Regions from separate parts of the Streptomyces sp. NPDC051987 genome, predicted to be linked through region 3. Evidence: riboswitches for the same ligand, from Rfam matches in the RefSeq annotation. Region 3 holds a riboswitch; each other region holds the start of a gene.
The links. Region 3 has a riboswitch for S-adenosylmethionine ahead of AB0M11_RS15695 (amino acid ABC transporter permease). Riboswitches for the same ligand answer to the same signal wherever they lie in the genome.
Positions count from the first base shown of each region.

Region 1: linked by a shared signal. The riboswitch ahead of thrC (threonine synthase) and the one ahead of AB0M11_RS15695 (amino acid ABC transporter permease) in region 3 are both predicted to bind S-adenosylmethionine.
Region 2: linked by a shared signal. The riboswitch ahead of AB0M11_RS06140 (putative leader peptide) and the one ahead of AB0M11_RS15695 (amino acid ABC transporter permease) in region 3 are both predicted to bind S-adenosylmethionine.
Region 4: linked by a shared signal. The riboswitch ahead of AB0M11_RS37370 (aminotransferase class V-fold PLP-dependent enzyme) and the one ahead of AB0M11_RS15695 (amino acid ABC transporter permease) in region 3 are both predicted to bind S-adenosylmethionine.

Region 1 covers NZ_JBFAXI010000003.1:39,216-46,444, reverse strand. The annotation lists gene AB0M11_RS02195 (trehalose-6-phosphate synthase) at 1-994, opposite strand, end outside; gene AB0M11_RS02190 (glucosyl-3-phosphoglycerate synthase) at 1,126-2,070, opposite strand; SAM riboswitch class I at 2,227-2,388, shown strand; gene thrC (threonine synthase) at 2,407-3,690, shown strand; gene AB0M11_RS02180 (MoaD/ThiS family protein) at 3,734-4,009, shown strand; gene AB0M11_RS02175 (cold-shock protein) at 4,478-4,684, shown strand; gene groL (chaperonin GroEL) at 5,018-6,640, shown strand; gene AB0M11_RS02165 (NADH:flavin oxidoreductase) at 6,929-7,229, shown strand, end outside.
Region 2 covers NZ_JBFAXI010000007.1:114,621-121,849, reverse strand. The annotation lists gene AB0M11_RS06150 (alpha-L-rhamnosidase) at 1-3,112, opposite strand, end outside; gene AB0M11_RS06145 (DUF427 domain-containing protein) at 3,944-4,768, opposite strand; SAM riboswitch class IV at 4,966-5,079, shown strand; partial or broken gene AB0M11_RS06140 (putative leader peptide) at 5,146-5,199, shown strand; gene AB0M11_RS06135 (ABC transporter substrate-binding protein) at 5,420-7,039, shown strand; gene AB0M11_RS06130 (ABC transporter permease) at 7,043-7,229, shown strand, end outside.
Region 3 covers NZ_JBFAXI010000024.1:47,040-54,268, reverse strand. The annotation lists gene AB0M11_RS15705 (ABC transporter substrate-binding protein) at 1-491, opposite strand, end outside; gene AB0M11_RS15700 (amino acid ABC transporter ATP-binding protein) at 555-1,343, opposite strand; gene AB0M11_RS15695 (amino acid ABC transporter permease) at 1,340-2,320, opposite strand; SAM riboswitch class IV at 2,714-2,825, opposite strand; gene AB0M11_RS15690 (glutathione S-transferase C-terminal domain-containing protein) at 2,904-3,776, opposite strand; gene AB0M11_RS15685 (hypothetical protein) at 3,910-4,035, opposite strand; gene AB0M11_RS15680 (hypothetical protein) at 4,219-4,470, shown strand; gene AB0M11_RS15675 (hypothetical protein) at 4,567-5,376, shown strand; tRNA gene AB0M11_RS15670 (tRNA-Pro) at 5,460-5,536, opposite strand; gene AB0M11_RS15665 (MFS transporter) at 5,580-7,007, opposite strand.
Region 4 covers NZ_JBFAXI010000122.1:3,226-10,454, forward strand. The annotation lists gene AB0M11_RS37350 (c-type cytochrome) at 1-350, shown strand, start outside; gene AB0M11_RS37355 (Rieske 2Fe-2S domain-containing protein) at 347-1,411, shown strand; gene AB0M11_RS37360 (cytochrome bc complex cytochrome b subunit) at 1,408-3,039, shown strand; gene trpD (anthranilate phosphoribosyltransferase) at 3,174-4,238, shown strand; SAM riboswitch class IV at 4,577-4,693, shown strand; gene AB0M11_RS37370 (aminotransferase class V-fold PLP-dependent enzyme) at 4,857-6,218, shown strand; gene AB0M11_RS37375 (Lrp/AsnC ligand binding domain-containing protein) at 6,368-6,649, opposite strand; gene AB0M11_RS37380 (rhomboid family intramembrane serine protease) at 6,646-7,229, opposite strand, start outside.

The sequences.
Region 1 (7,229 bases), on a different contig from region 3:
CGAGGTCCTGGCGCGACGGATACGCGAACGCGACATGCACCACCCGCTCCCGCCACTCGGGATGGTCGTCGAGCAGCTGCCGGTACGCCAGCAGTCCCCGCACGATGTTCTTCGACAGCTCGGTCCGGTCGACCCGGACGATCGTCTTCCGGCCTTCCCCGATCTCCTCCCGGAGAGCGGCCATCCGCTCGTCCACGTCCGGCTCGTGCGCCCGCTTGCGCAGGAAGTCCGCGTCGGCCCCCAGCCCGTGCACCCCGATCCGGGTCCCGCCGGAGGACGGATCGGCGGCGGGGATGCCCGGCCCCAGCACCGCGTGGCAGCAGGCGACGAACGCGTCCGCCCACCGCCGCGTCAGGAACGCCGCGTGGTCGGCGCCCAGGATCCCGCTCAGCAGCTCCGCGGCGATGTCGTCGGGGAGGAGCCGGAAGTAGTCCGGCGGCGCCCAGGGGGTGTGGGAGAAGTGGCCGATGCGCAGGTCGGGGCGCAGGCGGCGCAGCATCCGCGGGGCCAGGGCCAGGTGGTAGTCCTGGATGACCACCACCGCGCCCTGTCCCGCCTCCTGCGCCAGCGCCTCGGCGAAGGCGCGGTTGTAGGCCTGGTACGCACCCCACTGCCGGCGGAACTCCGCGTCGAAGACCGGCTCCAGCGGGGTCTGGTAGAGCATGTGGTGGACGAACCAGAGGACCGAGTTCGCGATGCCGTTGTACGCGTCGGAGAACACGTCCGCGTCGATGTCGAGCATCCGGACCCGCTGGCCGCCGGTGTCCTCGGCCGGCAGCGTGCCGCCCTCGGCCCGCCGCACCGCCTCCCGGTCGCCGTCGCTCAGCGCCGCGCACACCCACACCGCGTTCGCGTCCGGCCCGATGGCCGACAGTCCTGAGACCAGTCCGCCACCGCCCCTCCTGGCGTGCAGGGAACCGTCGTCGCGCAGCTCGTACGAGACCGGGCCGCGGTTCGAGGCGACCAGCACCTCGGCACCGCCGGTGGAAGCCATGGGAGAAGCCATACGCCTGAACCTAGCCCGGCCCGTAAACGCTCAAACGTACGGCGGCGTCCGACGCGCCGCCGTATACGGCCGTAGGGCGACGTCAGGCCACGACGTCGGCGGGGGCGTCAGCGGCGACGTCACGCCACCCGGCGCTCGGCGTACTCGGTGATCTCCACCATCGGCGGGCGTTCCTCGGTGTCCACGGAGTACGTGCGCGGTTCGAAGCCGTCCTCGCCCCGCTCGAACTGGGTGAGGGAGGGGCGGATCAGGTGGCCGCGGGCCAGCCGGAGCTGCGCCGTGCGGTAGATCGCGGCGGACATCCGGCCGAGCGCCTGGCCGTCCTGGTGGCGGTGTTTGCGGACGCCGACGTCGACCTGGGCGAGGGCGTCGAGGCCGACCAGGTGCAGGGCGTCGACCAGCATGCCCAGCTCCACGCCGTAGCCGACCGGGAAGGGCAGCTGCTCCAGCAGCGAGCGGCGGGCCGCGTACTCGCCGCCGAGCGGCTGGACGAAGCCGGCCAGCTGGGGCCAGTGCATGTTCAGCAGCGGGCGGGCCATCAGTTCGGTGACCCGGCCGCCCTGTCCGGCCGCGCCGCCGAGCGGGCGGTCGTACATCGCCTTGACCAGGTCCACGTCCGGGTCGGTGAGGAGCGGGCCGACGATGCCGGTGACGAAGTCGGAGGAGAACTCCCGCAGGTCGGCGTCGACGAAGCAGACGACGTCCCCGGTGGTGACCAGGAGGGAGCGCCAGAGGACCTCGCCCTTGCCGGGGACGGCGGGGATGCGGGGCAGGATCGCGTCGCGGTGCACGACGCGGGCGCCGGCCGCCGCGGCGACGGCGGCGGTGCGGTCGGTGGAGCCGGAGTCGACGACCACGATCTCGTCGACGAGCGGTACCTGCTGCATGAGGTCGTGACGGATGATCGCGACGATGTCGCCGACGGTGTCCTCCTCGTTGAGCGCGGGCAGCACGACGCTGACCGTCTGCCCGGAGGACCGTTTGGCGGCCATGACCCGGTGCAGGGGACGTTCGGTCACGGACCAGGAGCGGGTGGCCAGCCAGCGCTCGACTTCTTCCAGCACGGTCAGCGGCTCCTCACTGTCACGGTCACACGACGGGGTGTGATCCATCTCGCGGTTCGGACGACTCTCTCAACTGTCCTGGCCTTCGGTTACAGTCTTGAACAACGCCGATGACCATCGCATGTCCTGGGTCGTCCGGCGCCGACAACCGCATACAGCTCATCCAGAGGGGCAGAGGGAAACGGCCCGATGAAGCCCCGGCAACCCTCCAGTCGGTTCTCGTAGATCGCCGGTCAGTGTCGATCGTCCGCGAGGCTCCCGGCTAGGGAAGGTGCCAAATCCGTCTCACGGCGAGATGCGTCGTGAGGAAGATGAGGAGAAAGGGCCTCGCCTCACATGGCTGTGCAGACTGTTGCAAGCACCACGGATTCCACCGTCGACCTCGGTCCCGCCGCTGCCCTCAGCTGCCGCGAGTGCGGTCACCGGGTGCCGCTCGGCCCGGTGTTCGCCTGCGAGGAGTGTTTCGGCCCGCTGGAGATCGCGTACGACTTCTCGGCCTACGACACCGAGGAGCTCCGCAAGCGGATCGAGGCGGGCCCCACGAACATCTGGCGCTACGCGCCGCTGCTGCCCGTCCCGGCGGACGTGGCGACCAAGCCGAACATCAACCCCGGCTGGACCAAGCTGGTCAAGGCCGACAACCTGGCCCGCGAGCTCGGGGTGACCGGCGGGCTGTACGTGAAGGACGACTCCGGCAACCCGACGCACTCCTTCAAGGACCGCGTCGTCGCCCAGGCCGTCGAGGCCGCCCGCGCCTTCGGCTACACCACCCTCTCCTGCTCCTCCACCGGCAACCTGGCCGGCGCGGTCGGTGCCGCCGCCGCCCGCGCCGGCTTCCGCTCGTGCGTGTTCATCCCGCACGACCTGGAGCAGGGCAAGGTCGTCATGGCCGCGATCTACGGCGGCGAGCTCGTCGGCATCGAGGGCAACTACGACGACGTGAACCGTTTCTGTTCCGAGCTGATCGGCGACTCGGCCGGCGAGGGCTGGGGCTTCGTCAACGTCAACCTGCGGCCGTACTACGCGGAGGGCTCCAAGACCCTGGCGTACGAGATCTGCGAGCAGCTCGGCTGGGAGATCCCGGACCAGCTGGTCATCCCGATCGCCTCCGGCTCGCAGCTCACGAAGATCGACAAGGGTCTGCAGGAGCTGATCAAGCTCGGCCTGGTCGAGGACAAGCCGTACAAGATCTTCGGCGCCCAGGCCGAGGGGTGCTCGCCGGTCTCGGTGGCCTACAAGGCGGGCCACGACGTGGTGCGGCCGCAGAAGCCGAACACCATCGCCAAGTCGCTGGCCATCGGCAACCCGGCCGACGGGCCGTACGTCCTGGACGTCGCGCGCCGTACCGGCGGTGCGGTGGAGGACGTCACCGACGAGCAGGTCGTCGACGCCATCAAGCTGCTCGCGCGGACCGAGGGAATCTTCGCGGAAACCGCCGGCGGGGTGACGGTTGGAGTCACCAAAAAGCTCATTGAGAATGGGTTGATTGATCCGGCGAAGTCGGTCGTTGTACTCAACACCGGTGATGGACTGAAGACGCTGGACGCGGTCGCGGGCACCGGGCTCACCGCCACCATTCGCCCGAATCTGGAGTCTTTCCGTGCGGCCGGGCTCGCCTGAGTCCCCGAGAATTAGGGCGTTGCCCAGACCGGAGGTCAAAAACGTGAGCGTCACCGTTCGCATCCCCACCATCCTGCGCACCTACACCGGCGGTCAGGCCGAAGTCACCGCAGAAGGCACCACCCTGGGCGAGGTCATCTCGGACCTGGAGAAGAACCACACCGGGATCTCCGCGCGCGTCCTCGACGACCAGGGCAAGCTGCGCCGTTTCGTCAACGTGTACGTCAACGACGACGACGTCCGCTTCGAGCAGGGCCTGGAGACCGCCACGCCCGACGGCGCCGGCGTCTCCATCATCCCGGCCGTGGCCGGCGGCTGACCTGGCCCCTCTCGTGACGTGATGGCCGAATGACCGAACATTACCTTCGGTAATGGCCCTCACCGACTGTTCACTTGATTGCCCCCTCCGTGAGAGAAGCGGAGGGGGCAATTCTGTGTGGTTGAGCGCGGTACAGTTGGGGAACGCGGTCCCGATCTCCAGGTCGGGGGCCCTGTATTCGACACCGCAGGCCCGGCAAGAAGTAGCCAAAGTGCGTGGGTTATATGCGGCTTTTGTGGCCTTTGTGGGGCCCGACTTGCCCTGAATTCGGCCGAATTCTTGCTACATTCCGGACCCCTTCCGTCCAGAATTCTCGTCCGATTGACCTGTTGCAGACGGCAGTTGGACAGATACATTCAGCCGCGGTCGACGCGTTCCGGCGCACGCCCCCAACCAATGGGGGGTGAGGTCTGACCCGGATCCGCGAAGTGTGGATCTGTGCAAGGGCCAGTAATAGGGGAGTTAGGCATGGCTCAGGGCACCGTCAAGTGGTTCAACGCGGAGAAGGGGTACGGCTTCATCGCGGTCGACGGTGGTGCGGATGTTTTCGTCCACTACAGCGCGATTCAGATGGACGGCTACCGCACCCTGGAAGAGGGTCAGCGGGTCGATTTCGAGATCTCGCAGGGCCAGAAGGGGCCGCAGGCGGACATGGTCCGACTGGCGACCAGCTGAAGCACGCGCCGACTGACAGCGACGTTCTTCTGTACTTCTTCGAAGGGCTCGTGCCTCCCGGGGCACGAGCCCTTCGGCATGCCCGGCGCATGCCCGGCGCATGCCCGGGAGGGCCTGACTCCAGGGGTCGATACCGGGCAGGCGCTTGCACTCGGCATGGGCGAGTGCTAATCATTGGCGTTAGCACTCTGAAGGTGAGAGTGACAACGAAGGACCGGGTCGGTGAGGCCCGCAGGCCGGGTGGGGCAAGGAACCCACGGGCCGGCGAGCCGTCCGTCGCGGGCGCGGGCGCGGTCCGAAGACTCACCCCCAGTCCTGGAGGGACCACTTCACATGGCCAAGATCATCGCGTTCGACGAGGAGGCGCGGCGCGGCCTTGAGCGCGGTATGAACCAGCTCGCCGACGCCGTCAAGGTCACCCTCGGCCCCAAGGGCCGCAACGTCGTCCTTGAGAAGAAGTGGGGCGCCCCCACGATCACCAACGATGGTGTGTCCATCGCCAAGGAGATCGAGCTGGAGGACCCGTACGAGAAGATCGGCGCCGAGCTGGTCAAGGAAGTCGCCAAGAAGACGGACGACGTCGCCGGTGACGGTACGACCACCGCGACCGTGCTCGCCCAGGCCCTGGTCCGCGAGGGCCTGCGCAACGTGGCCGCCGGTGCCAACCCGATGGCCCTGAAGCGCGGTATCGAGAAGGCCGTCGAGGCCGTCTCCGGTGCCCTGCTGGAGCAGGCGAAGGACGTCGAGACCAAGGAGCAGATCGCCTCCACGGCCTCCATCTCCGCCGCCGACACCCAGATCGGCGAGCTGATCGCCGAGGCCATGGACAAGGTCGGCAAGGAAGGCGTCATCACCGTCGAGGAGTCCCAGACCTTCGGTCTGGAGCTGGAGCTCACCGAGGGTATGCGCTTCGACAAGGGCTACATCTCGGCGTACTTCGCCACCGACATGGAGCGTATGGAGGCGTCCCTCGACGACCCGTACATCCTGATCGCCAACTCCAAGATCGGCTCCGTCAAGGACCTGCTCCCGCTGCTGGAGAAGGTCATGCAGTCGGGCAAGCCGCTGCTGATCATCGCCGAGGACGTCGAGGGCGAGGCCCTGTCGACCCTGGTCGTCAACAAGATCCGCGGCACCTTCAAGTCCGTCGCCGTCAAGGCCCCGGGCTTCGGCGACCGCCGCAAGGCGATGCTGAACGACATCGCCATCCTCACCGGCGGCGAGGTCATCTCCGAGGAGGTCGGTCTCAAGCTGGAGAACACGACCCTCGACCTGCTGGGCCGCGCCCGCAAGGTGGTCATCACCAAGGACGAGACCACCATCGTCGACGGTGCCGGCTCCACCGAGCAGGTCCAGGGCCGGGTCAACCAGATCCGCGCCGAGATCGAGCAGTCCGACTCGGACTACGACCGCGAGAAGCTCCAGGAGCGCCTGGCGAAGCTCGCCGGTGGCGTCGCCGTCATCAAGGCGGGTGCCGCGACCGAGGTCGAGCTCAAGGAGCGCAAGCACCGCATCGAGGACGCCGTGCGCAACGCCAAGGCGGCCGTCGAGGAGGGCATCGTCGCCGGTGGTGGCGTGGCCCTGCTGCAGGCCTCCTCGGTCTTCGAGAAGCTGGAGCTGGACGGTGACGAGGCGACCGGCGCGCAGGCCGTGAAGCTCGCCCTGGAGGCCCCGCTGAAGCAGATCGCCGTGAACGCCGGCCTCGAAGGCGGCGTCGTGGTGGAGAAGGTCCGCTCCCTCACCCCGGGTCACGGCCTGAACGCCGCGACCGGTGAGTACGTCGACCTGGTCGCCGAGGGCATCATCGACCCGGCGAAGGTGACCCGCTCTGCCCTGCAGAACGCCGCCTCCATCGCCGCGCTGTTCCTCACCACCGAGGCCGTCATCGCCGACAAGCCGGAGAAGGCCGCCGCGGCCGCTCCGGGCGGCATGCCGGGCGGTGACATGGACTTCTGAGCCTGACGGCTCGGAATTTCTGAGCCTGACGGCTCGGATGTCCTGACGCAGCACCGAGGGCGGCATCCCCTGTTCGACAGGGGATGCCGCCCTTCGGCGTTCCCGCGACGGCCACGGGACCGCGGTCCTCGTGTCCTGGGTCACACGGCAACGGCGGGGGAGCGGGAATGCGCACCCCGGGCTGATCGTTCTCCCAGAGGAGCACTCGATGCGTGTGCACATACCGACCGGTACCGGACCTGGGTGAACCGCCCGGGTTCCCGCCCCCCCTCACGAGGAGACCCCCACGTGACCGTCACCACGTCCCCCGCCTCCCGCGCGGCCGAGATCCTCTCCCGTCCCATCGTCCTGAACGGGCTCACGGTCCCCAACCGGATCGTGATGGCCCCGATGACCCGCCAGTTCAGCCCCGGCGGCGTGCCCGGCGACGACGTGGTCTCGTACTACGCCCGCCGGGCCGCCGCCGGTGTCGGTCTGATCGTCACCGAGGGGACGTACGTCGGCCACGAGTCGGCCGGGAACAGCGACCGCGTCCCGCGGTTCCACGGCGAGGAGCAGCTGGCGGGCTGGGCGAAGGTCGCCGAGGGGG
Region 2 (7,229 bases), on a different contig from region 3:
CGGCGGTGGTGTTGGGCGGCACCGCGCAGGTCAGGGTGAAGCGCCCGGACCGCTGCCGCCACCGGGTGGCGACGGGGCCGTGGACAGAGGTGAAGCGGGCGTGGGCGGTGGTGACGGCGCCGCCGGGGCGGGGGCGGATGACGATCTCGCGGTAGCCCGGCCGGCCCGCCGCGATGCCGGCGATGTTGGCGTACATCCACTCTCCCACCGAGCCGTACGCGTAGTGGTTGAACGAGTTCATGCCGGGGTCCTGGAAGCTGCCGTCGGGCCGGATGGAGTCCCAGCGTTCCCACATGGTGGTGGAGCCGCGGTCGATCTGGTAGCCCCAGCTGGGGAAGGTGCGCTGCTGGAGCAGCCGGTAGGCGACGTCGGTGTGGCCGGTGTCGGTCAGGACGGGCAGCAGCCGGGGCGTGCCGAGGAAGCCGGTGGACAGGTGCCAGTCCCTGGCCTCGATGAGGGCGACGAGGCGGTCGGCCGCTGCCCGGCGCGAGGCGTCGGGCAGCAGGTCCATGGACAGGGCCAGGACGTACGCCGTCTGCGTGTCGCCCTGCACCCTGCCGTCGGAGGTGACGTAGGCGCTCTGGAAGGCCGACCGGATCCGCTCGAAGAGGTCGCGGTACGTCGTGGCGTCCGCCTCCTCGCCGAGTTCCGCCGCCATCCGGGCCGCGAGGTCGGCGCTGTGCGCGAAGTACGCGGTGGCGATGACGTCCTTGGGGGTGTCGTCGTCGATGTTCAGCCAGTCGCCGTAGCCCTCGGCAGGGCGCAGCAGGCGGTCGCTGTGTTGTTCCAGGTAGGCCAGCCAGTCCCGGACGGAGGGCAGGGCGTCCGCGATGACCTGGCGGTCGCCGTAGGCCTGGTACAGGGCCCAGGGCACGGTGACTCCGGCGTCGCCCCAGCCTGCGGTGCCGTCGCCGAGGGTGCCGACCACCGGCGCGACGTCCGTGAACGACCCCTCCGAGGTGCGCGAGTCCCGCAGGTCGACGAGCCACTTGGACAGGAACCTGGCCGACTCCATGGTGTAGGCGGCGGTGGGCGAGAAGACGTTGATGTCCCCCGTCCAGCCCAGCCGTTCGTCGCGCGCGGGCGTGTCGGTGGGCACGGAGAGGAAGTTGCCGCGCTGCCCCCAGGTGATGTTGTGGTGCAGCTGGTCGAGCATCGGCACGTCGGTCTCGAAGTCCAGGGTGAAGGGGGCGTCCGTGTGCATCACCCGCCCGGTGACGGCCTGCGCCGTGGGAGTGCCGGGGAAGCCGGTCACCTCGACGTACCGGAAGCCGTGGAAGGTGAAGCGCGGCTCGTAGGTCTCCTCCCCGCCGCCCCTGAGGGTGTAGGTGTCCGTCGCCGCCGCGCTGCGCAGGTTCGCGGTGTAGAGCGTGCCGTCGGGGTTGAGCACCTCGGCGTGCCGGAGCCGGACGGTCGTGCCCGCGGCGCCCGACACCCGCAGCCGCACCGAGCCGACCATGTTCTGGCCCAGGTCGAACACGTGGACCCCCGGTTTCGGCTGGGTCACCTCCCGCGGTGTCAGCTCGCGCTCCACCCGGACCGGCCCGTCCGCCTGTGCGACGATCAGCCCGGGGCCGGCCTCGCCCTCCTCGCGGACCGCGAGCCAGTCGCCGTCGTCGAAGCCGGGCGAGGTCCAGCCCGGGGTCTCCTTGCGGGCGTCGTACGTCTCGCCGTTCAGCAGGTCGGCGGCGACGATCGGCCCGGCGGCGGCCCGCCAGTCGGGGGACGAGGTGACGCGCTCCCTCGTGCCGTCCGCGTACTCCACCTCCAACTGCGCGCGAAGCAGCGGGTGCCGGCCGTACTGACCAGGCCCGAACATGCCCACGTTGCCCGCGTACCAGCCGGGTGCCAGCAGGGCCCCGAGGGCGTTGGCGCCGGGCCGCAGGAGCGTGGTGACGTCGTACGTCTGGTACTGGACACGGGTGCGGTAGTCCGTCCAGCCGGGCGCGAGCCGGTCGTCGCCGACGCGGCTGCCGTTGAGGTGGGCCTCGTACAGGCCGAGCGCGGTGGCGTAGAGGCGGGCACGGGCCACCTTCCTGCGCGGGAGCCGGAACTCGTGGCGCAGTTGGGTGACGGCGTACGACACCGGGACGACCCTCCCCCACGGCCCGCCGCCCCACGCGGCCGCCACCCTGGCGGCGGGCCAGTCGCCGTCGTCGAAGCCCGACTCCCGCCAGCCGTCGGCCGGTTCGGTGTCCGTGGCCTTCCAGGTGGCGTCGGTGAACACCCGCTGCTCGCCCGAGGCGGTACGCACCACGAGGACGGCGACCAGTCCCGCGGGGCCCACGCTCGCGTTGGTGGCCGAGACGGCGATGACGTTGTCGCCCGCGCGCACCCGGTCCAGTACGTCGATCACGGCCGGGCGGCGCCAGTCCTCGTTGTCGGTGTCCAGGTCGGTGTGCGCGACCTCCGCGCCGTTCACGGAGACGGCGTACACGTTGTCGGCGGTGATGGCGAGCGTCGCCGCGGTGATCCCGGCGGGCAGCTCGGCGGTGCGGCGGAACCAGCGGGTGGCCGCCGGCACGCTGCTCGTCGGGTCGCCCTCGGGGAACCAGATCCATGAACCGCCCTCGAAGGACGGCGCGTCGGTGAGGCTCGCCGGTGCGGAGATCCACTCGGCGGTCCACTGACCCGTGTCCATGAGCCCGGTCTCCCACCAGGCGGGCGCGCTCCAGCCGGAGACCCGGCCGTCCCCGTCCCACACCCGCACGGACCAGTGGTAGCGCGTCCGGGACTGCAGCGCGGGACCCGCGTACGGCACGAGGACGGAGTCGCCGGAGACGACCTTCCCGCTGTCCCAGACGTCCGGGCGCGCCAGCCCCGACGGGGTGGTGGCGACGCGGACCTGATAGGCGCTCTGCCGCGCGCCCACCCGGTCGGAGAGCAACGGCCAGCTGAGGCGGGGGCGTCGGGCGTCGAGGCCGAGGGGGTTGGGGACGTACTCCACGGTCGGCGCGGCCACGCTCAGCCCGGCAAGCGTCGCGTCCGGCCGTGTCCGTGCCTGGGTCCGGGGCGGTCCGGCGGCCGAGGCCGTCGCTGCCGTCGCGCCGTCGACGGCGGCCGCCGCGACCGTGGCGGCGGCGCCCGCGAGCATGTTCCTCCTGCTGATCATCTGCTCTCCTCACTCCGGGGTGGCACGACTCAGTGCTTGAATCGATTCAATCTAGAGGGGCGTGGGTACCGTAGAGCCGGGCGAGGCGGGGGTCAATCGCTGTGGCGGCGATTCAGGGACACGGCTGGTTCGGGTCAGTGCGCGAAGGAGCCCTGCGCGGAGCGCGGGCCGTACAGGATTGAACGGTTTCAATCGAGCGGTTCCCGGCGCGCCGATCCAGTGTCGGCGCCGGGCGTGCGGCCGAGCTGCGGTGCGCGCGGGCGGTGCGGGCCGTGCCGCCCGGTCTCGAGACCCGTGGGGGCGGCCGATGCAATGCCGAACCCTTACACGTCTCCAGCCGGTTGACCTCCCTGGACCACATCTCGGCCGGGCGGGCCAGGGAGTCCCGGGACGGCGTCGAGGTGGCCCGCACCCTGTGGAACTCGCGGGAGGACGACGCGGTCATCCGGTCGGTGGCCACGAGCCGTCACCTCGACCGCGGACGCGTGCACTCCACCGACCTCACCGGCGAGACCGCACCGAGTACACCGGCACCACCCTGCGCGACCACCTCGGCCTGCGCGCCCGCCTCACCCACCGCTCCGTCCCCGAGCGACGCCGGGCGGGCTGAGCACGTCGTCGGCGGGGCAACGGCCACGCCGGACGTAGCGGTCGGCGGGGGCCGCGACGGTGCCCCTGCGACGAGTTCTGCCCCGCTCCCCCTGGACGGCTTCGGCGCGCACCGGCCGGGGGCCGGGAACGGCTCAGCCGCCGGGGCGGACCGTGCGCGGGGTCATGGAAGGTGAGGTGAGCAGAGGCCCACCCCGCCGGTCGATGAGTTCCCCACAGGTCTCACGTTCCCGCGACGCGCGGCCGCCACGCGAGCGTGCCGCTGAAACGGGTGACCGGGCGCGGCAGCCGTTCGCCGTCGAGAGTGATGTCGACGGCCTCGTTGTAGAAGGCGAGCAGCCCCCGGACGGCGCCGACCGCGGGCAGCGGGTCCGGGTAGCTCCAGACGACGTTGGGCGGGACGGCGGCCGCTGCGCGCCACGACCAGTACTCGGCGGTGCCCTTGTACGGGCAGGCCGTGTGGTGGTCGGTGGCTTGGAGCAGGTCGAGGCGGACGTCCTCGCGTGGGATGTAGTAGCGGGTGGGCAGGCCGGTCTCGAAGAGCAGGACCGGCCGGCGGGTGTCGGCGGCGACCGTGCCGTCGATCTCGACCACGACGTGACGGCTGCTGGGGATGGCGTCCACCCGCTTGTGCGGGTCACGGGGGTGGACGAAGATCTCTTCCTCCTCCTCGTACCAGTGGTCCAGGCCCCGCCCGACGCGCCGGAACCACTCGAAGGCGATGTGGCCGGCCAGGTCGGCGGCCGGGAAGGTCCAGGCGGCGTTCTCCAGCAGCTCGCCGTCGACCTCGACGTCGTAGAAGATCCGCGAGCCGGTGTGCGTGCCGGTCGGCGGGTTCGCCGCGGGACGCAGGAGCTCCTGGCGGACCTCGGCGTGCGGGAACGCGTACAGCGGTACGGGAACGCCGGGTTCCCAGACCAGGACGGGGTGACGGCTGTCGACGACCGTGACGTCGCCCTTGCGGCCGCGCACCCAGCGCTCGCTCGGCTCCCACAACAGGCCCTCGGGGGTGGTCCGCACGGACGGTGCGGTCGGGAACGTGGTCATGGGCGGCTCTCCTTCGGCTGGTTCACACGGTGGCGTCGGCGTCTCCACCGGCACGCTCCCACACCGAGACTGGTTCGAGGCCCGAGCCGTCCCGGGCGCAGCCTGCCGTTCGTCCGGCCTGACGACGCCGTCCTCCCGAGGAGGGCGTCGACTCGCGGCATTGACGTACGACAAAACCGATCCGTAGCATCACCAACGGCATTGAGTGTCAGCGTCAAGCCCTGGCTCGCTGACCGGCAACCCTCCCGCGCGGTGGGGTGCTCCAGGTGAAAGCCCGGCGGGGTCACCGACGACTCCCGCAAGCGCGTGGCCCCGTGACCGGGGCCGGAGACGGGGAGGTTCGGTATGCGACACAGCGATGACCCCGTTGCCTCCCCCGCCGGCGCCACATCGATCTGAAGCGCTCGACCAGCTGCCTCTGTCGGGCCTGACCGGCCCGGCTGCCGCCGGCTGACATCCGTCACCGGCCCCGGCCCCTGCGCGCCGTCCTTCCCTCTCGCCACCGGTCACCGGTGTCGTCCGCATGCCAACTCCCTGTCTGCACAGCGCATCCCCGGCTGGAGTGGATCCGCCCGGGCCGCACACGCCGTCATGCCTGCGCACGTCCGTGCGCGGTCGTGCCCCGGTGACACGAGTAGGAGAAAGACCTCCGTGACTGCACTTCCGGATTTCGGACCTTCCCGATGGGCGCCCCTGGCCGCGCTCCTGATCACCAGCGTCCTGCTGACCGCGTGCGGTTCGGGCGGCGACGGCTCCGGCGGCGGAAGCGGCCAGGCGAAGTCCGGCGGCACCCTGACCTTCGCGGTGGGATCCGACGCCGGCTGCGTGGACCCGCAGCAGGTCGGCAGCAACGACACCATCTACTCGGTGCGCCAGACCGTGGACTCCCTCACCGACCAGGACCCGAAGACCGGCAAGATCGTGCCGTGGCTCGCCAAGAGCTGGGACATCAGCGCCGACGCCACGACGTTCACGTTCCACCTGCGGTCGGGCGTCACCTTCAGCGACGGCTCGAAGCTGACCGCGCAGGTGGTCAAGGACAACTTCGACGCGGTGCCGAACCTCGGCGCCCTGGGCACTCTCGCCGAGGGCTATCTCAGCGGCGTCAAGAGCACCACGGTGGTCGACCCGCTCACCGTGAAGGTGTCCTTCAAGCAGCCCAACGCCCAGTTCCTCCAGGCGACTTCGACCCACTCGCTGGGGATCGAGTCCTCGGCGAGCGTCAAGAAGAGCCCGCAGCGCAAGTGCAGCGACGGGGTGGTCGGATCCGGGCCGTTCGTGCTGAGGCAGTACGTGCAGAACCAGTCGATCACCCTGGGCAAGCGCACCGGGTACGACTGGGGTTCCTCGCTGTGGTCGAAGAAGGGCGAGGCCTACCTGGACAAGCTGGTGTTCAAGGTCGTGCCCGAGGCAGGGGTGCGGGCCGGCAGTCTCCAGTCCGGGCAGGTGGACGCGATCAGCAGCGTCGGCAGGGCCAACGAGGCAGCGCTGAAGGGCGGCCAGGTGACCCTCCAGAGCCGGGCCAACCCCGGTGTGGTGTTCGGTCTCGGGCTGAACAACTCCCGGCCGCTGCTGAAGGACGCGAAGGTCCGTCAGGCGATCTCGGCCGCCATCGACCGCAAGCAGATCGCCGACACGGTCTTCCCGACCGGCACCCGGCCGGCGACCAGCGTCCTGGCGCACACCACGCCCGACTACACCGATCTCTCCGCGGACCTCGCGCTCGACACGGCCAAGGCGAAGTCGCTGCTGGATGCGGCCGGCTGGAAAGCGGGCAGCGACGGTATCCGCGCCAAGGACGGCAAGAAGCTCACCCTGACCGTCAGCTGGTTCCCCAACGCGGCCACCAACCAGCCCGCGCTGGAACTCGTCCAGCAGCAGCTCAAGGCTGTCGGTATCGACGTGGTGCTCAAGCAGCTCCCGGTCACCCAGTTCGCCACCACGCTCCAGTCGGGTGACTTCGACGTGGTGTGGGGGAACGTGACCCGCGCCGACCCGGACATCCTGCGCAGCTCCTTCTCCTCCCAGCTGGGCAACTTCTACCACTTGCCCGCCAGTTCGCTGGACACGGCACTGTCCGCGCAGGCAGCGACCACGGACACCGCGAAGCGCGAGGAACTGGTGTCGGAGGCGCAGAAACTGATCGTCCAGAACGCGTACGACGTGCCGGTGGTGGAGCTCCAGACCCAGCTCGGCGTCTCGAAGAAGGTGCACGACCTGGAATTCGACTCCGGCAGCCGCGTACAGCTGCACGACACCTGGATCGGCTAGCGGATGCGCCGCTATGTGATCAAACGGCTGGCGCAGGCGGTCGGGGTGCTGTGGGCGGCCTACACGGTGTCGTTCCTGGTCCTGGACTTCCTGCCGGGTGACCCGGTCTCGGCGATGGCCGGGGCCGGGATGGACACGGGGCAGGTCGACCCGGCCCAACTCGCCAGGCTGCGGCACGAGTACGGCTTCG
Region 3 (7,229 bases):
TACTTCTTCTTGCGCTCCTCGGTGTCGGTGACGTTGGAGAAGGCCACGTCGACCTTGCCGCTGTCGATGCCGACGAAGAGGTTCTCCCAGGTGGAGTTCTGCACCTCGGGCTTGAGCCCGAGGACCGCGGCGACCAGGCGGCCGAGGTCGGGCTCGGAGCCGGTCAGGGTCTTCTGGTCGCTGCCGGTGAAGGCCAGGGGCGGGAAGCCGGCGGGCAGGGCGCCGATGCCGATCTTCAGGGTGCCGCTCTTGCGGACGGCGGCGGGCAGTTCGGCGCTGATCGACTTGACCTCGGCGACCTTGATGGTGGTCGGGGTGGCGGCGCCGTTGGAGACCTGGCCGACGACGACCTCGCCGGACTTGGCGCTGTCGGTGGTCGTGGCCGCGTCGCTGCTGCCACCGCAGGCGGCGAGCCCGGTGGCGAGGGCGGCGACGGCGGTCGCCGCGGTGATGCCTCTGAGCAGGCTGCGTCGGGTGAAGTGGGTAGGCATGGCCGTTCCTTGTCGGTGCCGGTGATGAGGGTGAGGGCGTGGGGGGAGGTCTGGGTGCGCGGTTCAGAGGACCTTGCTGAGGAAGTCCCTGGTCCGCTCGTGCCGTGGCCGGTCGAGGACCTCGGAGGGCGGGCCCTGCTCGACGATCCTGCCGCCGTCGATGAAGACGACCCGGTCGGCGATCTCGCGGGCGAAGCCGATCTCGTGGGTGACGATGACGAGCGTGGTGCCGCTGGTCGCGAGGTCCTTGATGACGGAGAGGACCTCCCCGACGAGTTCGGGGTCCAGGGCGGAGGTCGGCTCGTCGAAAAGGATCACACCGGGGCGCAGGGCGAGGGCGCGGGCGATGGCCACGCGCTGCTGCTGGCCGCCGGACAGCTGGCGCGGATAGGCGCCGACGCGTTCGCCGAGGCCCACGCGTTCGAGGAGTTCCTTGGCCAGCGCCTGGGCTTCGGGCTTGGTCAGCTTTCCGGTGGCGACGGGGGCCGCGGCCACGTTGTCCAGCACGGTCAGGTGCGGGAAGAGGTTGAAGTTCTGGAAGACGAAGCCGATCCGGCTGCGCTGGCCGAGAATGGTCCGCTCGCTCAGCTCCTTCAGCCGGTCGCCCTGCCGTCTCACCCCGATCAGCTCGTCGTTGATGCTGACGTAGCCGATCTCGGGCTTCTCCAGGTGGTTGATGACCCTGAGGAGCGTGGACTTGCCGGAGCCGGACGGCCCGAGAATGACCGTGACCTCGCCGGGGCGGATGGTCAGGTCGACGCCGTCGAGTACGCGGTGGGCGCCGTACCACTTGTGGACGTCGTGGATCTCCAGGGCGGCGGGGGCCGTCTGCAGGGCGTCGGTGGTGCTCATACGGCGGCCTCCCGGCGGATGCGGGCGCGCAGGTCGGTCACGCCGGCCCGCAGCTTCTGCAGGGGCGTCGGCGGAAGGGAGCGGGTGGCGCCCCGGGCGTAGTACCGCTCGACGTAGAACTGGACCACGGAGACGACGCTGGTGAGGATCAGGTACCAGACGGTGACCACCAGCAGCAGCGGCACGATGTCGCCGGGGTAGGTGGAGCCCATGCTCTGCGCCGTACCGAACAGGTCCAGCAGCGAGACGTAGAAGACCAGCGAGGTGGACTTGATCAGGCCGATGAGCTGGTTGACGTAGTTGGGGATGATCGACCGGAGCGCCTGCGGGAAGACGATCTTCCGGAACTGGTAGCCCTTGGGCAGACCGAGTGCGGCGGCCGCCTCGTGCTGGCCCTGGTCCACCGAGAGGATCCCGCCGCGCACCACCTCGGCCGCGTACGCCGCCTCGTTCAGGCTGAGACCGATGACCGCGATGGCCATGTCGGTGGCCAGCTTCGACTCGTCGAAGGAGAAGAAGGCCGGCCCGAACGGGACGCCGACGCTCAACGTCTTGTACAGGGCACTGAAGTTGTACAGGAAGAGGAGGACCACGATGAGCGGGATGGAGCGCAGCGCCCAGACATAGGTCCAGGAGACCGCACGCAGCACCGGGCTCTTCGAGAGCCGGGCCAGAGCCAGCAGGATGCCGCCCACAAGGCCCAGCACCGCGCTGTAGGCGGTCACTTCGAGCGTGATGACCAGTCCGTCGAGGATCGTCGGCCGCAGGAACCAGTAGCCCCAGCGGTCCCACTGGTAGAAGGGGTTGGTGACCAGTCCGTGCACGAACTGGGCGACCAGGACGAGAACGACGGCGGTGGCGATCCAGCGTCCCGGCCGCCGCAGCGGCAGAACCCGCTGCGCGGTGAGGGACTTGGGCGGTTCGTCGGCGGCGGGCGGCGCCTCGGGGGCGATGGTGGCGCCTGGGGGTTCACTCATGGCGGGCTCCGGCGGAGTCGGACACCCCGGATCCCACGACCGGGTACGCGGCACCGGGCCGTGTTCGGGCACGGCACGGTGCGCGGGGGGGGCGCGCGGGACACGGGGGCTGGGCGGACGGCAGCGCACCGGGCGGCCGGTGCTTTCATCACGAACGCTGAGGCGCGAGGCTGCGGGTGTGCGGCGGGAGAGCCTGGTCAGACCCGACAGCGGGCACGGCCCGGTGCGGTACACGCGCTACACAGGGCGCTGTTGACGCGGAGCAGATCGACGACGCGGTCGGCGACGAGCGGGTTCGGGTACGGCCGTACGCAGCCCTGCGCGCGGCGCGGGGCCGTGCGGGAAACTGCGTACATGTCCGTCACCTGTCACTGTCGTGATGAGCCCCAGGGGGCCTCGCGCTTACCGAACGTCGTCATCCGGTCCGGTCGTCACCTGGGGCACCCCACCGCGATGCGAGGGTTGCCGGTCAGCAAGCCAGGGCTTGATGCTGACGCTCTTGACCGTTCTGGTTCGCAAGTAACGCAGTTGCCCGAAGGAATGTCAACGCCTGTCCGACAGGCGGGACAGTTTCGGACCGCTCTCACCTGCGCGGAAGGCCGGGTGCGTCCGCCGCGTGCCCCGCCCAGTCCAGGATCTGGACGGCAGCGCCGGCTGCCTCCAGGCCCTGGCAACGGCCGTGGTGGCGGCGGGCGATGCCGTCCAGGTCGAGGTGGGCGCCGAAGGCCGGGTGGGCGGCCAGCCGCCGGGCGTAGGCCCACAGCACCGGGTGGCCGGCGATGGCGTGCACCGCGGCGGCGTCCAGGTGATTGCGGTGCACGGTGTCGAGTTGGACCAGGGCGACCCACAACTCGATGTCGGCGGCGGTGAGTTCTCCGCCGACCAGGAACTCCACCCCGGTCAGCCGGTGTTCCAGTCCGTCCAGGGCGGCGAGCAGCGTCTCCAGCGCCCGCGGGTCGCCGCCCTCGCGGCCGGCCCGCTGTGCGGCCTGCTCGATCTCCTCCGCACAGAGCCGCTCGACGGCCTCGATCTCGGCCTCGGCACCGCACGGGTAGAGGCGGGTGACACCGTCACCGAAGTGGCGGTCGAGGTCGCGCAGGATGTCGCGGCCGTGGGTGGAGACGATCCGGCCCGACCAGTCGTCGCTCAGCACCGGCGCCAGGGCCGGTCCGGAGTACCGGTGGGCGCTGGCCTCGTACAGCGGGCGCAGTGACGTGTGGCTGCCGTCGGGACAGTCCGGGACGGCGGGCAGGAAGGTGACCGGACAACAGCCGTCCAGGGCCAGCAGGCTGTGGCCGACGGCGATGCGGAGGCCGTCGGGACAGGCGGTGGCGAGGTGGAGCCGGTAGCGGCCCGGCACGGCGTAGTGGCCGCTGCGCGCGTCCCGTCCGATGCGTCCCCGGAAGCCGGGGGCGGTGCGGACGGACGGCAGGGCGGTGAGCGGAGTGATGGACATGCGTCTCCCCGGGGCGGGCGCGGGCACGCGGACGTACGCGCGGCGGAAGCGTTCGTCGGTGGGTTCTCGGTGCGACTCGGCGAGTCCTGGCGGGTGGGTGCCGGCTCCTGGGGCCGGGAGCGGGGACTCGGGCTCAGCGGCCGGTGGCGCCGCACATCCGCAGCAGGTCGAGATGGCGGCGGGAGGTGAGCAGGGGGGCCGCCCACGGCGCGGGGCTCTCGCGGCGCGGTCGGCCGGTGAGCGTGCGCAGGCGAGCCATCTTTCCCTACCTTTTCACTAGGATTCCCCTCTGGAGTGTCGATCGGCCTCCGTCCGGCGTCAAGGGGGCGTCCACGCCTGGGACACCCGGCCCCGCCGCGGCCCCGCTCCGGCCGCCGACTTGCCGCCGGGCGGGCAGGGCGGTGCGCTGGTGGCCGAGGCCGAGTGACAGGAGCCGGAGCCGATGACCGAGCCCCCGGGTCCCGGGCCGGTGCCGGGCGCCGTGCCCGAGACCTTCGCGTTCCGCTGCGGGCGGTGCGGGCACGGCTGGACGGCCACCTTCCAGGCCGTGTTCTTCACCGACCCGGTCGCCGACCCGGAGCTGCAGAGCACCCTGGAGTACGTCGACGAGGCGGGCCGGGCGGTCCGGTCACCGCTCACGGACGCGGTGTGCCCGCGCTGCCACAGCCGGCGGGTGCGGATCGCCGCGGTCTGAACCCGCCGCTCACCCGATTGGCACGTGCGAGTGGTCGGCGCTCGTGGCCGGTGGTGGCGTGGAGGCACGTACCGCGTTCCCGAGGAGGCAGTCGTGATGACCCGTCCGTCCCGACCCGCGCGTGTTCTCGCCACGGCCTTGGCGGCGGGGACCCTGTTCGCCGCGGCGGCCTGCTCGGACGGCGGCGGCTCCCCCGAGGCCGCGGCCGTCTCCCCCGCCGCCGAGCGCTCTCCCGGCGCCTCGCCCACCGCCGCCCTCACCCGCACCGGCGCCGAGGCCGCGCTGATCACCCCGGCCGACATCGAGGACGACTGGCAACTGGCGGCCGACGCCGCCACCTGGCGCAACCAGATGCTGATCGGCAAGGTCGACGTCGCGCAGTTCCTCAACGCGAAGACCAGTGCCGCGGACTGCCAGCGGCTGCTGGACAGCCTCTACTCCGACACCCTGCTGGGCCGCGCCGCCGGCGCCTCCGGGCTGCGCGGCTTCACGTCGGCGGACTCCCGGCTGCTGTACCAGGTCGGGGACTACGGCCAGGCCGCCATGGACGCCACGATCAACTGGCTGAAGGGGCTGCCGGAGAAGTGCAGCCAGTTCACGGCCACCGCCTCGGACGGCGGCCAACGGACCGTGCAGGTGGTCGAGTACAAGGAACCGCCCAAGGTGGCCGACGCGCTGGCGGCGCTCACGGTCACCGTCCAGGGCACCTCCAACGGGCAGCCCGCCACCACCAGCCTGGACGTCGCGGCGATGCGCGTCGGCGCCTCCGGGGCGGCGGTCACCAACGGCGGCCTGTCCGGCGTCGACCACGACAGCACCGCCCTCGCCGTCCAGAACGGCGCCCAGCGCCTCCAGCAGGTGCTGTCCGGCAAGACCCCGAAACCGCTGCCGAGCCAGTTCGACTAGGGCGGCGCGACCGCCAAGGGGCCGGAAACGCGGAAGGCCGCCCTCCCGAAGACGAGAGAACGGCCTACGACCTGCGTCAAAGCTGGTCGGGACGACAGGATTTGAACCTGCGACCCCTTGACCCCCAGTCAAGTGCGCTACCAAGCTGCGCCACGTCCCGCTGCGCGGTCACGCGGTGTTCCGCGTGATCACGCAGGTCAACACTACCGCACGCGGACGGGTGCTGCCGCCGGCCGCTCCGTGACCGGGTCGGGGGCCCGGGGCGCGCGGCGCGCCGGGACCAGGAGGGCGGCACCGGCGGCCGTCAGGCAGAACAGCGCGAGCAGGGCCCAGGCGTGGGTGTAGCCGGAGGCGTACGGCAGCCCGGAGGGCTGGAGCCGGCCGGTGACCAGGACGCTGGTGAGCGCGGCGCCGATGGAGCCGCCGATGGTGCGGATGTTGGCGTTCATCCCGGTCGCGGCGCCGGTCTGCTCGGGCGGCACGCTGCCGACGACGAGGTTTGCCATCGAGGCGAAGGCCAGGCCGATGCCGAGGCCGAACAGCCCCGCGACGACGCCGATCTGCCACTGCTGGTCGTGCCAGAGGGTGAGGAGGCCGCAGGCCAGTGCGCCGAGCGCGGCCCCCGCGGTGAGCTGCGTCTTGGCGCCGACGCGGTGTTCGACGCGGCCGCCGATGACGCCCGAGAGGAACATGGCGACGAGCATCGGCAGCATGAGCAGGCCCGAGGCGGTGACGGTGGCGCCGAAGCCGTAGCCGGCCGAGGCCGGGGTCTGGACGAAGCCGGGCAGGAAGGACCAGATCGCGTACATGCCGGCGCCGAACAGGAGGGCGGCCGTGTTGGTGGTCCAGACGGCGGGCAGCCGCATCACCCGCAGGTCGATGAGCGGAGAGGCCGAGCGGGACTCCGTGAGCAGCCAGACGGCGAACAGGACGACGGCCGTACCGAACAGGCCGAGCACCCGGACCGAGCCCCAGCCCCACTGGCCGGCCTGGCTCAGCGGCAGCAGCAGCGCCACCAGCCAGGCGGAGAGCAGCGCGGCGCCGAGCCAGCTGACGCTGCCCGCGGCCCGCTTGGGCGACTCGGGGACGTAACGGGCGGCGATCAGGACGGTCACCGCGACCACGCCGACCGGGATCCAGAACAGCCAGCGGTAGTCGAGCGCCGAGACGATCGGGCCCGCGGCCACGATGCCGACGCCGCCGCCGGCCGCGATCACCGCGGACAGGTTGCTGATGCTGCCGCTGACCTCACCCGGCGCGAACTCGTCGCGGATGATACCGAAGGAGAGCGGGAACAGGGCTCCGCCGACGCCCTGGACGACCCGGGCGACGATCAGGACGCCGATGTTCGGCGCGAGCGCGGCGAGCAGACAGCCGGCCAGAACGGCCAGCAGGACGGCGACAAGGGTGCGCTTCTTGCCGACGAGGTCACCCACACGGCCGAGTATCGGGGTGAAGACCGAGGCGGACAGCAGATAGGCCGTCATCACCCAGGTCGCGGTGGACTGGGAGGCGTGCAGGGCGTGCTGGACGGTCGGCAGGGCCGGCGCGACCAGCGACTGGAGCATGGAGAACACGCCCGCACCGGTCGCGAGGACCGCGAAGGTGAGGCGGGTGGACTTCCTGGGCATGAGGTGCCTCTCCGGAATCGGAACGGAGGGAGAACTGACGGAGGGAGCGAGAACAGGCGGAGCGAGAACAGGGGGAAGGGCGGAGGAAGGGCGGGGGCCGCGTCCGGCCATGGCGTCGCCGCTCCGCACTGCTAAAGTGGAGGTACCCCTCCACTGTACTGGAGGCACACCTCCGCTTCAACCGAAGTCGAGGAATCCCTCCGGTTCATCCCTGTCGCACGG
Region 4 (7,229 bases), on a different contig from region 3:
ACTGCGCGCAGTGCCACAACTTCGTGGGTGCGGGTGGCGCGCTGACCAAGGGCAAGTTCGCGCCGAGCCTTGAGGGTGTCGACCCGAAGCACATCTACGAGGCCATGCAGACGGGCCCGCAGAACATGCCGTCCTTCCCCGACACGACGCTGACGGAGAAGAACAAGAAGGACATCATCGCGTACCTGAACGCGGTCAACAGCAGCAACACGGAGAACCCCGGCGGTCTCAACCTGGGCGGCCTCGGGCCGGTCAGCGAGGGCCTGTTCGCGTGGATCTTCGGTCTCGGTGCACTGATCGCGGTCGCCGTCTGGGTCGCCGCTCGGACCGCAAAGGCCAAGAAGTCATGAGTAGCCAAGACATTCCAGAAGAGAACCTGCCCGCTGAGCAGGACCACGCGCACGCGCACACCGCCGTGAGCGTGGCGGACGAGAAGGACCCGTTCTCGGATCCGGGTCTGCCGCCCCACGAGCACCGCATCCAGGACATCGACGAGCGGGCCGCCAAGCGGTCCGAGCGCGTCGTGGCCATGCTGTTCACGGTGTCGATGCTGGCCACCGTCGGCTTCATCGCCTCCTACGTGACCATCCCGAAAGACAAGTCGATCTTCGTCTTCCCGATCGGTCACATCAGCGCGCTGAACTTCGCGCTGGGCCTGACCCTCGGTGCGGCGCTGTTCTGCATCGGCGCGGGCGCGGTCCACTGGGCCCGCACCCTGATGTCCGACGTGGAGGTCGCCGACGAGCGGCACCCGATCGAGGCCTCTCCCGAGGTCCGCGCCAAGGTCCACGAGGACTTCAGGCAGGGCGCCAAGGAATCGGCGCTCGGCCGGCGCAAGCTGATCCGCAACACCATGTTCGGCGCGCTGACCCTGGTCCCGCTCTCCGGCGTCGTGCTGCTGCGCGACCTCGGCCCGCTGCCCGGCACCTCGCTGCGGCACACGGCGTGGTCGAAGGGCAAGCTGCTCGTCAACATGAACACCAACGAGCCGCTGCGTCCCTCCGACGTCGCCGTCGGCTCGCTGACCTTCGCCAAGCCCGAAGGCGTCGAGGAGTCCCAGGAGGACTTCCAGAACGTCATGGCGAAGGCGGCCCTGATGATCATCCGGCTGCAGCCGGACAACATCAAGGACAAGCGCGAGCTTGAGTGGTCGCACGAGGGCATCGTCGCCTTCTCGAAGATCTGCACCCACGTGGGCTGCCCGATCTCGCTGTACGAGCAGCAGACCCACCACGTGCTCTGCCCGTGCCACCAGTCCACCTTCGACCTCTCCGACGGCGCCCGAGTGATCTTCGGCCCGGCCGGTCACGCCCTGCCGCAGCTGCGCATCGGTGTGAGCGAAGAGGGTTACCTCCAGGCGCTCGGCGACTTCGAGGAGCCCGTCGGTCCTGCATTCTGGGAGCGCGGATGAGCACCAACGAGAACAACGAGCGACGCGACAAGGCGCCCGCCGGCGAGCGTGTCGCCGACTGGGCCGACGGACGGCTCGGGATCTACTCCCTCGCCAAGTCCAACATGCGCAAGATCTTCCCCGACCACTGGTCGTTCATGTTGGGCGAAGTATGCATGTACAGCTTCATCATCATCATCCTGACGGGTGTGTACCTGACGCTGTTCTTCCACCCGTCGATGAACGAGGTGGAGTACCACGGCAGCTACGTCCCGCTCCAGGGCCAGCTGATGTCCGAGGCGTTCAACTCGACCCTGCACATCTCCTTCGACGTGCGCGGTGGTCTGCTCATCCGGCAGATCCACCACTGGGCCGCGCTGATCTTCCTCGCCGGCATGTTCGTGCACATGATGCGCGTCTTCTTCACCGGCGCGTTCCGCAAGCCGCGTGAGATCAACTGGCTGTTCGGCTTCCTGCTGTTCGTCCTCGGCATGTTCACCGGTTTCACCGGTTACTCGCTCCCGGACGACCTGCTCTCCGGCACCGGTGTCCGCTTCACCGAGGGCGCCATCCTGTCGATGCCGATCGTCGGCACGTACATCTCGTTCTTCCTCTTCGGCGGGCAGTTCCCCGGCCACGACTTCGTCGCCCGGTTCTACTCGATCCACATCCTGCTGCTGCCGGGCATCATGCTCGGCCTGATGGTGGGCCACCTGATCCTGGTCTTCTACCACAAGCACACGCAGTTCGCGGGTCCCGGAAAGAGCGAGAAGAACGTCGTCGGCATGCCGCTGCTGCCGGTCTACATGGCCAAGGCCGGAGGCTTCTTCTTCCTGGTCTTCGGTGTCATCGCGGCCATCGCGGCGACCACCCAGATCAACCCGATCTGGGCCATGGGCCCCTACCGTCCGGACCAGGTGTCCACCGGCGCCCAGCCCGACTGGTACATGGGCTTCGCCGAGGGTCTGATCCGCTACATGCCCGGCTGGGAGATCAACTTCTGGGGCCACACCCTGGTCCTGGGCGTCTTCATCCCGCTGATCCTGTTCGGTGTGGTCCTCGCGGCGATCGCGGTCTACCCGTTCATCGAGTCCTGGGTCACCGGGGACAAGAGCGAGCACCACATCCTGGACCGCCCGCGCAACGCCCCGACCCGCACCGCCTTCGGTGTGGCCTGGGTGACCGTGTACATGGTGGGCCTGGTCGGTGGTGGCAACGACCTCTTCGCCACCCACTTCCACCTGTCGATCAACGACGTGACCTGGTTCGTCCGGATCTTCTTCTTCGCCGGACCGGTGATCGCGTTCATCGTCACCAAGCGGATCTGCCTGGGCCTGCAGCGCCGGGACCGCGACAAGGTGCTGCACGGTCGCGAGACCGGCATCATCAAGCGGCTGCCGCACGGTGAGTTCATCGAGGTCCACGAGCCGCTCTCGCAGGAGCAGCTGCACACCCTCACGGCGCACCACCAGTACGAGCCGGCGCAGATCGGCCCGGCGGTCGACGAGAACGGTGTCGAGCGCAAGATCAAGGGTTCCGAGAAGCTCCGCGCCAAGCTGAGCAACGCCTACTACGGCGAGGACAACCAGATCCCGAAGCCGACCGTCGAGGAGTACAAGGAGATCACGAGCGGCCACGGCCACCACTGATCGACGGCGTCGCCACGCCACGGTCGAAGGGCCCCCGTCCGGTGTACGGACGGGGGCCCTTCGCCGTGCCCGGAGCTGGATAGGGTGGGCCCTGGACACCGGTTACTTCCCGTACGACGATCAGGAGCGGCCTCATGAGCGCTGTGACCCCCGCTGGAGGCGACACCGCGGCGGGCCGTTCCTGGCCCGAGGTGCTGAACGCGCTGCTGTACGGCCAGGACCAGAGCGCCGACGCCACGGCCTGGGCGATGGACCAGATCATGCGCGGCCAGGCCACCGACGCCCAGATCGCGGGCTTCGTCGTGGCCCTGCGGGCCAAGGGCGAGACCGTCGAGGAGATCAACGGGCTGGTCCGCACGATGTACGAGCACGCCAACGTCATCGAGGTGCCCGGTCGCACGGTCGACATCGTCGGGACCGGCGGTGACGGCGCGAAGACGGTGAACATCTCCACGATGTCGGCGCTGGTGGTGGCCGGCACCGGGGCGAAGGTCGTCAAGCACGGCAACCGCGCCGCGTCCTCCGCGTCCGGGGCCTCGGACGTCCTGGAGAAGCTGGGCGTCAATCTCGACCTGACCCCGCGGCGGGTCGCCGAGGTCGCCGAGGAGGCCGGCATCACCTTCTGCTTCGCCATCAAGTTCCACCCGGCGCTGCGTCACGCGGGCGCCGCGCGCGGCCAGTTGGGCATCCGCACCGTCTTCAACATCCTCGGCCCGCTGACCAACCCCGCGCAGGTGCGGGCGCAGGCGGTCGGCGTCGCGGACCCCCGCATGGCACCGGTCGTCGCGGGCGTCTTCGCGGAGCGCGGCAACTCCTCCCTGGTCTTCCGCGGCGACGACGGCCTCGACGAGCTGACGACGACCGCCACGTCCCGGGTCTGGACCGTCCGCGACGGCAAGGTCACCGAGGAGACCTTCGACCCCCGTGACGTCGGCATCGACCTGGTCCCCGTGGAGGCCCTGCGGGGCGGCGACCCGTCGTACAACGCGGAGGTCGCCCGCAGGCTCCTGGACGGCGAGCGGGGCCCCGTACGGGAGGCGGTCCTGCTGAACTCGGCGGCGGCCCTGGTGGCCCTGGACCCGGGCGCTGGAACCTTGGCCGAACAACTGCGGGCCGGCATGGACCGAGCGGCCGAGTCGATCGACTCGGGCGCCGCGAAGCGGGTGCTTGAGCGCTGGGCAGCCGCGACGAACAAGTAGGAGGCACGGCCGACGGGGCGCAGACGCGGTCCGGCACCGCCGGGCCCCGCCGTCGTCGTCGAACGCCCTTGCGGCGGAAAGAGGGAGATCGGCGCCGTCCGAGGGCTGAGGCGCGGTACGGCACCGCCGGACCGCGCCGTCGTGGCTGGTCGCCGTTGCGGCGGGAGAGAAACCCGGCGCCGGTGCCGGTGCATCGGCCGACGTGGACCTTTCTTCTCCGCCGCAACGGTGCCCAACCACACGCGGCCTTCCCGGCGGTGCCGAACCGGCCTCGCCCCTGTCCCGTCATCCGGACACGAGTTGCGCGGCGGCGATCACCTCACCTACTTTTCTTCCCAGGTCATGAGTGACAGTCATGAGGCCCCGGCCGACTGTCCGGCAACCCTCCGTCCGTGGCGGGGTGCCCCGGGTGAGGACCAGGTCGTGGGCAGCGAGGTCCACGGCAAGCGCGGACCCCTCGTACACCAGGGGTCCTGGTCGTCGAGGAGCCTTCCGTGAGCAAGCGAATGCGATAGGGCCGCTGAGCCCCGCCTCCGCGTTTCCCTTTTTCTCCACTGCCGCTGCTTGAGCGCGTCCGCTCGCACGGCGGATTCCACCTGTTCTCACGGGAGTTCACCCATGTCCGTCTCCACCGCTGCCACCGCTCGCACCCTTTGCGCCCCTCTGCCCGTTCTCGGCCGGGATGTCACCGTCCCGCTCGTCACCGGCGGCGAGGTCGCCTACGCCGCGCTCGACTACGCGGCCAGCGCCCCCGCCCTCCAGCGGGTCTGGGACGACGTCGCGGCCTACGCCCCGTACTACGGCAGTGTCCACCGCGGCGCCGGCTACCTCTCCCAGCTCTCCACGGACCTCTTCGAGAACGCCCGCCGGACCGTCACCGAGTTCCTCGACTGCCGCCCCGACGACCAGCTGGTCTTCACCCGCTCCACGACGGACTCCCTGAACCTCCTGGCCCGCGCCCTCCCCGCCGACTGCCAGGTCTTCGTCTTCGAGACCGAGCACCACGCCTCCCTGCTGCCCTGGCAGGACGCCCGGGTCAGCTACCTCGACGCCCCGCGCACCCCGCAGCAGGCCGTGGCGACCCTGGAGCGCGCCCTCGCGGACCGCGACCCGCAGGGTCCGGCCCTGGTCTGCGTGACCGGCGCCTCCAACGTCACCGGCGAGCTGTGGCCGGTGCGCGAGCTGGCCGCCATCGCGCACGCGCACGGCGCCCGGATCGTCCTGGACGCCGCCCAGCTGGCCCCGCACCGCCCCCTCTCCGTCCGGGACCTGGACGTGGACTGGGTCGCCTTCTCCGGCCACAAGCTGTACGCCCCCTTCGGCTCCGGCGTCCTGGCCGGGCGCGCCGACTGGCTCCGGGCCGCCGAGCCCTACCTCGCGGGCGGCGGCGCCAGCCGCAAGGTCACCCGGCGCGAGGACGGGGGAGTGGCCGTGGAGTGGCACGACAGCGCCGCGCGGCACGAGGCCGGCTCGCCCAACGTCATCGGCGCCTACGCCGTCGCCTCCGCCTGCAAGGCGCTCACCGATGCGGGCTGGGACACCCTGGTCGCCCGCGAGGAGCACCTGATCGCCGAGATCCGCGCGGGCCTCGCCGAGGTCCCCGAGGTCCGGGTCCTGTCCCTCTTCGGCGACGACGCCCCGCGGGTCGGCGTGATCAGCTTCGTGGTGGAGGGCTGGAACAGCTCCCACTTCGCGGCCGCCCTCTCCGCCGAGTACGGCATCGGCGTCCGCGACGGCCTCTTCTGCGCCCACTCGCTGGTGCGGACCCTGCTGGGCTCCGACCCCCAGACCCAGGGCGAGTGCGGGGCGCCGGAGGCGGCACCGGGCGAGAAGTCCCTCAACGCCGTCCGGGTGAGCTTCGGGGCGGGGACGCCGGACGAGCACGTGGAGCGCTTCGTGAACGCCGTGAAGCGACTGGTCACCGACGGCGCCCAGTGGACGTACCGCACGGAGGAGGGCCGCTGCGTCCCGGCGGTGTGATCCAGACCGACCTCAGGGGCAGCGCCCCGTCAGGGGCGCGGGGAACTGCGCGCTCAGCCACGGCGGACCCGCAGGGGACCACGATGCTTCGTGCCCGGCTACCGGCCGGTGGGGGCCGGTCGCGCAGTTCCCCGCGCCCCTTCGGGGCCCTAGCTGTCCAGGCCGATCGCGAACGCCGCCTCCAGGTCGTGCTGGGAGTACGTGCGGAACGCGACGTGCGTGTCCGTGGCCTCCACGCCGGGGATCTTGCTGATGGAGCCGGGGATGACCTCGGCCAGGTCCTCGTGCTGCCGCACCCGCACCATGGCGATGAGGTCGTACGTGCCGGTGACCGAGAAGACCTCGCTGACGCTCTCCAGCGCGGCGATCCGTTCCGCGATCTCAGGGATCCGGTCCACGCTGGTCTTGATGAGGACGATCGCGGTGATCACGGCTGGTTCTCTCCCTCGGGTGCCGGAGCTGGGGCGAGCCTCACTTTAGTCGCCCGCCCGTCGCCCGCCACCGCCCTTCCAGGGCCGCGCTTCGCGCCTTTCTTTTTGCTGTATCGGACCCACGCGTAGCCGAACCCGAGTCCGAAGCCGACCAGGTGGGCGAGGTAGGCCACTCCGGGGCCGGCGGGGGCCTGGCTCAGGGCCACCCACTGCAGGGCCGCCCAGAAGGGGAGGACCACCCAGGCCGGGAAGCGGAGCGGGAGGAAGAACAGGAAGGGGAGGAGACTGGTCACACGGGCCCTGGGGAACAGGTAGAGGAACGCTCCGAGGACCGCCGAGATCGCCCCGGACGCGCCCACCAGCGACTGCTGGGACGTGGCATTGGCGGCCGCGTAGCCGAGCAGCGCGAGATAGCCGCAGCCGACGTAGAAGAGGGTGAACCGCACGCGGCCCATCCGTTCCTCGGTCATGGCCCCGAAGACGAAGAGGAAGAGCATGTTGCCGAGCAGGTGCACCCAGCTGCCGTGGATGAACAGCGCCGTGGCCGGGGTGAGCGCCTCCCGGACCGGGCCGGCGAAGA